Regions from separate parts of the Paenibacillus sp. FSL R7-0331 genome, predicted to be linked through region 2. Evidence: predicted binding sites of a transcription regulator. Region 2 holds the regulator's gene; the other holds the start of a gene.
The links. The regulator Rex, encoded in region 2, represses fermentation and respiration genes when NADH is low (regulators of the CRP and FNR family bind a similar motif). The targets are predictions, from matches to a motif close to TTGTGAAATATTTCACAA.
Positions count from the first base shown of each region.

Region 1: qoxA (cytochrome aa3 quinol oxidase subunit II) is a predicted target of Rex. The motif match lies at 2,449-2,466, and genes of this name have one in related genera.

Region 1 is NZ_CP009284.1:995,440-999,209, forward strand. Features, by position in the region: gene qoxB (cytochrome aa3 quinol oxidase subunit I) at 1-1,094, opposite strand, end outside; gene qoxA (cytochrome aa3 quinol oxidase subunit II) at 1,170-2,180, opposite strand; gene R70331_RS30300 (polysaccharide deacetylase family protein) at 2,780-3,770, shown strand, end outside.
Region 2 is NZ_CP009284.1:4,530,406-4,534,175, reverse strand. Features, by position in the region: gene dinG (ATP-dependent DNA helicase DinG) at 1-1,335, shown strand, start outside; gene R70331_RS19455 (redox-sensing transcriptional repressor Rex) at 1,467-2,120, shown strand; gene R70331_RS19450 (amidohydrolase) at 2,107-3,408, shown strand; gene R70331_RS19445 (cell wall elongation regulator TseB-like domain-containing protein) at 3,477-3,770, shown strand, end outside.

The sequences.
Region 1 (3,770 bases), 3.4 Mb from region 2:
CGGAGGGTGAACAACCAGTTAAATATTTTGACCCCGGTCGGAACAGCAATTGCCATCGTGGTGATGGAGAAGAAGCTGTTGACCATTACGCCCTGACCCATGGTGTAGAAATGGTGAGCCCATACCAGGAAGGACAGGAGCGAGATGATAACCATACTGAATACCATGGAGGTATATCCGTACAGGTTCTTTTTGGAGAAGGTGGCAATGATCTCACTGTATATACCGAAGGCCGGCAGAATAACAATGTATACCTCAGGATGTCCCCATACCCAGAACAGGTTGGCCCAGAGCATATCCATCCCGCCGTTGGCCATCGTAAAGAACTGTGAGCCGAACAGGCGGTCGAACATCATTAGTGCCAGTGCTACGGTAAGCACAGGGAAAGCGAAGACGATAATAACGTTTGTAATCAGTACAGACCAGGTGAACATCGGCATCTTCATCAGGGTCATGCCCGGAGCACGCATTTTGAGGATGGTAACAATGAAGTTAACCCCTGTAATAAGCGTACCGATACCGGAAATCTGCAGAGCCAGAGAATAGTAGTTGTTACCTACGGTTGGGCTGAACTCCAGACTCGCCAGCGGGAAGTAAGCGGACCAGCCTGCATCCGGTGAACCGCCGATGACGAAGGAGATGTTAAGCAGCATCGCTCCGAAAAAGAAGAGCCAGAAGCTGACAGCGTTGAGCCGGGGGAAAGCAACGTCTCTTGCGCCGATCTGCAGCGGAATGATGACGTTCATCAGACCGATAATAAACGGCATAGCCATGAAGAGGATCATGATCAGGCCGTGGGTGGTAAAGACCTCATTATAGTGCTGTGCATCAAGGAATTTCATTTCGGGCGCTGCAGTCTGCAGGCGCATCATCATGGCGTCGACGCCACCGCGGAAGAGCATCAGGAGGGCTGCAAGGATATACATAACCCCGATTTTCTTGTGGTCCACAGTAGTAAGCCATTCACGCCAGAGATAGCCCCACTTCTTAAAGTAGGTCAACCCGACGAGAATCCCGATGGTGGCAAGTGCGATGCTGATCATGGCTCCATAAATCAAGGGTTCGCCGTGAACCTTAAATTTCTCTAAATCCATTAGGGTGGCTCCTTTCAGGTTGTTGCTGTAGCATGTTTCATGCTATATGAGAGCTGTTAGCTCCATGGTTGTTTGTTACTCGTGAGTATGCTCTTCGACTGGCGAGCTAGGCAGCGGCTCCTCTACCTCAGGGGCAGGATTGCTGTCGAACTCCGTCTGGCTGGAAGGTGCCGGGGAAGGGTGGATTTCCTTGTTATCCTCGTGCTCTTCACCGCCGTTGTGCATATCCATTTCCATGCCGTCACCGCTCATATGCTCGCTGTGATCGCCAGGAGGCGGGCTGAAATCCAGATGGGTAGAGGAATAAGTCTTGCGTCCGAGATGGTCGGCAGCCAGCAGTCCTTTGAATTCATCCTCAGTAAGCGCAGGTGCTGTTTCCTTCACTTCTTTAACCCAGTCCTTATAATCCGCATCGGTCATAACCAGCGTTTCGAATTCCATATGGGCAAAGCCTTTACCGCTGAAATTCGAGTTCTTTCCGATATAAGACCCTACGGTATCACCAGACAGGTTAAGATAGGTGAGCATGTCGCTCATTGCGTATTTCTGTCCGGCAAGCTGCGGTACCCAGAAGCTGGTGATGGTCCCGAAGGAGTACAGTCTGAATTCTACTGCACGGTGTACGGGAATGTTCACGTAGTTAACCGTTTCAATGCCTTCCTCAGGATAGCTGAAATGCCATTTCCAGTTAGAGGAAGAAGCATAAATGACGAGCGGCTTCTGATCCTGATACTCGTTAGCAACATTCTCGACTGCATGGGTGGACTTTACAGTCACCACAGACAAAAAGGCTACAATGATAATCGGGATAATAATCCAGATCGCTTCAAGAACCTTATTGCCCTCCTCGTGTTCAGGAATGTAGCCTTCATTGCTCTTCTTTGCCCGGTATTTCACCAGGACGAAGATGTATAAGATGTAGACAACTGCAAGGACAAATGCCATCACTACGATAGAGAGGATGATCGTGTCAGACAGCGTCCGTGCAGCCGGACCCTTAGGATTCAGTACGGCGAGCGAACTGCATCCCGGCAGAATAAAGAGCAGGCTGAGAAACAAAGCGTATAACGGTCCCTTTTTTTTCATATAGAACTCCTTCCTTCAATAATTCTTTTCATTAGCCGTTCATGCTGCGGGCAAAGATTAACCTGTATATATAGTAAGAATTAGTTACCCAGATTGCAAAATACATAATTTGTAAATTAAGCTACATTCAGCCTTAAAAATGGCGATCAAGTTAATAATATGTGATCAATTTGTTACAGGTATAACAGGGTATGACAAAGATCACTGTAGCGACGGGCTTTAAGCTAATTTTAAGGTTGTTCAAAATTTGTTCAAAATTGATCAAATGTTGCTAAATTCGTCACAATTATAATGCTCGAAAATAGTACCGATTAACCGCTTTCTTTGTTGGTGTGACAGTATTCGACGAAAGTTGCACAGTTATTGGTAAAAAGATTCATTGTGTCATATATCACAGCGTGTAAAAGTGACAATAATTTAGGCTCGCGGTTACAATCTCTCAAATTAAGTTATATCTATGTATGATAGAGTTAGAGTCAAATATACATAGATTGGAGATCCTGCTGGTGCTTAAAAAAGTAATGCTTGTAGTAATGTCTTTATTCTTATGTTTTGGTATAGTACAGCCTGCTGCACAGGCAGCGGGAGCAGAACCAATCTTGAAGCTGGGTGTTAATGACAAGCTGACGGAGATTGAAGCAATAGCTGTTAATAATACTTATTATGTTCCGCTCCGGACGCTGGCTGCCGAGCTGAAATGGACGCTTACCGGTCTAGCGGACGGGATATCCGTTACAGCCGGGAATAAATCGGTGTTTTTGCTTAGTGCCGGCAAAGGCCTGAAGCTCCGGGACGGCAGCATTGTAGCCGTGAGCACCTTTCTGAAGAACGGCAGCCTGATGGTTCCGCTGAAGATAAGCAGCTATCTCGGCTATAGCATAACCTTTCAGGGAGATAAATATTTGCTGAGGGTGCGGGATGCATTAGCTGTAATGAGCGATGACGACTTTGTGAAGCGATTTGGAGATAAGCTGAAGCCTCAGACTGCGAGCTTGCCTGCTCCGGCGGCTTCAGCAGCTGTCAAAGGGCGTACCCTGTATCTGACTTTTGATGACGGGCCATCGGCGACAACCGCGCAGCTGCTGGACATTCTGGACAAATATGAAGCGCAGGCAACCTTCTTCATGCTCGGGCCGAACATGAACCGTTATCCGGCACAGGTGAAGCGGCTTGTAAAGGCAGATCACGGGCTTGGACTGCATGGCATGACCCACGTTAAGGACAAGTTCTATGCTTCGCCTGCAGCAGCGCTGGCTGAGATGGCAGCTGATAATGCGGTGCTGAAGAAAATCACCGGGGCTGAAACGACGCTGATCCGCCCGCCGTATGGCAGTAAGCCTTACTTCACAAAGAGCTTCCGGGATAAGGTCCTGACCCAAGGCTATCATCTATGGGACTGGAACGTTGATTCAGAAGACTGGAGATACAAGGAAGACAGCGATAAAATTTATAATTCGGTCATGAACCAGGTGCATAAGCTGCAGCCATCCAAGACCAATCCGGTTATTCTGATGCATGACCAGAAGGCGACACTGAAGGTGCTGCCGCGTCTGCTGGAGACCTTCAAGAAGGAAGGCTACAGCTTTGCGG
Region 2 (3,770 bases):
GCGCTGCGCCAGACTTTGCAGTCTTCAGGAAGCGAGCAGGCTTCCGAATGGAGCAGCGTCATTGACCGGATCTATCCGGATCTGCTGACCGTCAAGGAGACATGGGATGTGCTGAGCGACAAGCTGTTCGGCCTGCTGCCTGACCGCAGTGATGCGGCAGCCGGAGAAGCGGGGCAGCTGGTGTCACGCCTGCATCCCGGCAAAAAGCCGAGGGACTGGGAAGAGCTGGCTGCACTGGAGAATACGTTGAATCTCTGCCTCAGCGATATCATCCGCAGGGGCGACAAGATGCTCAGTGAGATGCGTGATACCGACAGCCAGTCATCCTCAGACAGCCTGGTTACCGACATCGGCGGATTGTTCAAGGACCTGACGTCCATCCGGGAGCAGATCCGCTTCTTCATGGGTCTGAATGACGAGAATATTGTGTACTGGATGGAGGGCAGCAGCAACTACCGCGGCAAATCACTGCAGCTGTATGCTGTTCCGGTGGATGTCAGCACCCAGCTCAAGGAGCTGTTCTTCGATAAGAAAAAGAGTATAACCTTGACCTCGGCCACGCTGTCTGTGGATAAATCCTTTCAGTTTATGATTGATAATCTTGGTCTGGGCGAAGCCGCGCAGCAGGACAGGCTGATGACGGCACTGCTGCCTTCACCGTTTAATTACCGTGAGCAGGCACTGCTCGTTATTCCGCGTGATTTTCCGAGTATTAAGGGCAGTGTGGGGGATGCGCGGTTTGTTGACAAGCTTGTGCATTCGCTGGCAGAAGCGGCAATTGCAACGAGAGGACGCATGCTGGTGCTGTTTACTTCTTATAAGATGCTGAGGCAGGTCTACGATCCGCTCAAGGAAGCGTTGTCCTCGGAGGATATCGCCGTACTTGGACAAGGAATTGAAGGGGGCAGCCGCAGCAAGCTGATCCGGCGGTTCCAGGACAGTCCGGCAGCCGTACTTCTGGGCACCAGCAGCTTCTGGGAAGGCGTGGATATTCCCGGTGATGCTCTTACCTGTCTGGCTATTGTGAGACTTCCGTTTCAGCCGCCTAACCACCCGCTTGCAGAGGCCAAGTCAGAGCTGCTCCAGGCGCAGAAAAAGAATCCGTTCATGAAGCTGTCGGTTCCCCAGGCGGTTATCCGCTTCAAGCAGGGCTTCGGCCGGCTGGTTCGTACCGCTCAGGATCGGGGAATTGTCATTGTATATGATACCAGGGTAATCGAGTCTTACTACGGAAAGTATTTCCTCTATTCGCTGCCCGGACCCAAGATGGAGCATATGCTGACCGACCAGATGGTTCCGAGAATTGAGGAATGGCTGGAAGGCGGCATTTCATAAAGACTTTGCGTCATTATCTATTTATTGTCCAGAGCCCGCCTCCGTCTCCCGTTGATTGATAAGGGGACGGATGCGGATTTCATACACATCTGAGCATCATCAGAGCAAGACTAAATTTAGGAGGAGAATACATGAAATCGGACAAAATATCAGAGGCTGTCGTACGCAGGCTCCCTGTGTACCTGCGTTTCCTGAATGATCTCCAGAAGCGTGAAATTGCAACCGTTTCTTCCCAGGAGCTGGGACAGAAGCTTGATCTTAATCCGGCTCAGATCCGCAAGGATCTGGCTTATTTCGGTGATTTCGGCCGGAAGGGCATCGGCTACGATGTGTCTTATCTGATCGAAAAAATCCGTCACATCCTCAAGCTTGACCAGCAGATCAACGTTGCGCTGGTAGGAGCCGGTAACCTTGGCCATGCCCTTTCAAACTACAATGCCTATCTTAAGGATACAATGAAAATAACAGCCATCTTTGATTCCTACGCTCCTAAAGTGGGACAAAAGATCAACTCCCTGACCGTTCAGCCGATGGAGGAGCTGGGCCGGACCATTCGTGAACAGGGAATCCGGATCGGTATTATTACGGTACCCGACAGCGAAGCGCAGAATGTTGCTGATATCCTGGTGGAATCGGGCATTGAAGCCATTCTTAACTTTGCGCCGGTTATTTTGAAGACCCCGCCGACGATACGTATTCATGCAGCTGATTTTACAACGGATCTGCAGAGCTTGGCCTACTATTTGCATGACGGAAAGGACGAAATAAGAGATGAGCAGCAATAAAACCATAATCGTGAACGGCCGGTTTCTTGTGCCGGGCTCGCTTAAGCCTGTCCTGAGCGGTTATATGACTATAGAGGATGATCTGATCACATACATAGGGGAAGACAAGCCTGCAGCCGAAGAGGGCGTTCTGACGGTTGACGGCAGCCGCCTGCTGTTCATGCCGGGACTGGTCAACACCCACGGCCATGCAGCGATGTCACTGCTGCGCGGGTATGGTGACGATATGGTGCTTCAGACCTGGCTGCAGGAAAAAATGTGGCCGATGGAAGCGAAATTTACCGGTGATGATGTGTACTGGGGAACAGCATTGTCTGTCCTGGAAATGTTAAAGGGCGGAACAACAACCTTCCTTGATATGTACGATCATATGGACCGGGTAGCAGAGGTTACGGAGCTTTCCGGCATTCGTGCTGTACTGATGCGCGGCGCGATCGGCCTGTGTCCTGAAGATGTGCAGAATCAGAAGCTGGCAGAAGCTGTAGAATTCGCGCGCAGCTGGCACGGTAAGGCGGACGGCAGAATTACAGCTATGCTCTCACCGCATGCGCCGTACACCTGTCCTCCGGATTTCTTCATGAAATTTGTACAGGCAGCCCATGATCTGGATCTGCCGATGCATACGCATATGTCTGAGACACGCCATGAAGTGGAACAGAATGTCGCTGATTACGGCCTTCGTCCTGTGGCACATCTGGAGAAGCTTGGTATGTTCACCCGGCCATCCCTGATTGCCCATGGCGTTCATCTGAATGATGAGGAAATTGAGATTCTGGCGAAGTACAATGTCGGAGTATCCCATAACCCTGGCAGCAACCTGAAGCTGGCGAGCGGGGTTGCCCGTGTGCCGGAACTGCTGAAGGCGGGAGTCAAGGTTTCACTCGGCACCGACGGGGCAGCCAGCAACAACAATCTGGATATGTTCGAAGAGATGCGGCTTGCCGCCCTGATCCACAAAGGCGTCAGCGGTGACCCGACAGCTGTGCCTGCACCGGAAGCGCTGCTGATGGCAACGGAATACGGGGCCTCCTCCATCTATCTGGCTAATGTGGGCCGCCTGGCTGCAGGCATGAAGGCAGACTTTATTGCCATTGACATTGACCAGCCGCATCTTCTTCCTCATTCCGACCTGCTCTCCCACGCGGTATACTCAGCAAGTGCAAAAGACGTGGCGCATGTCTGGGTTAACGGCAAGCAGGTGGTGAAGGACGGCCAGTGCCTGACGCTGGATGAAGAGGAGATCCGCCGCAAAGCGCAGGAGACTTTCGAAAGCCTGCTCAAACGGTAAGAGGGTTAGTTACAAGCGGTGCTGCCGTTATTGATACAGAGGTTATATAGAGGAAAGGGAGCTGTATTTTGAGGAAAAGGAAAAAATGGCTTCCGCTGGCGGTCAGCGCGGTACTGCTCCTTTTGTTCGGACTCGGGCAGTTCTATGCCTTTATTATGAAGGACCAGTGGGCTGAGCGCAGCGCAGCCAAAGAAGTGGCCAGAGCCCGTGCAGGGCTGACTGAAGTGACCAAAGCGCAAAAGTCTGTCTGGGATGAGAACTCAGCCTATTGGGTGCTTAAGGGCACCAATGAGGCCGGCACCAGGCTGATGGTATGGGTCCGCTTTACACTTGACGGCAAGCCGGCAGGGGGCGACAACGAT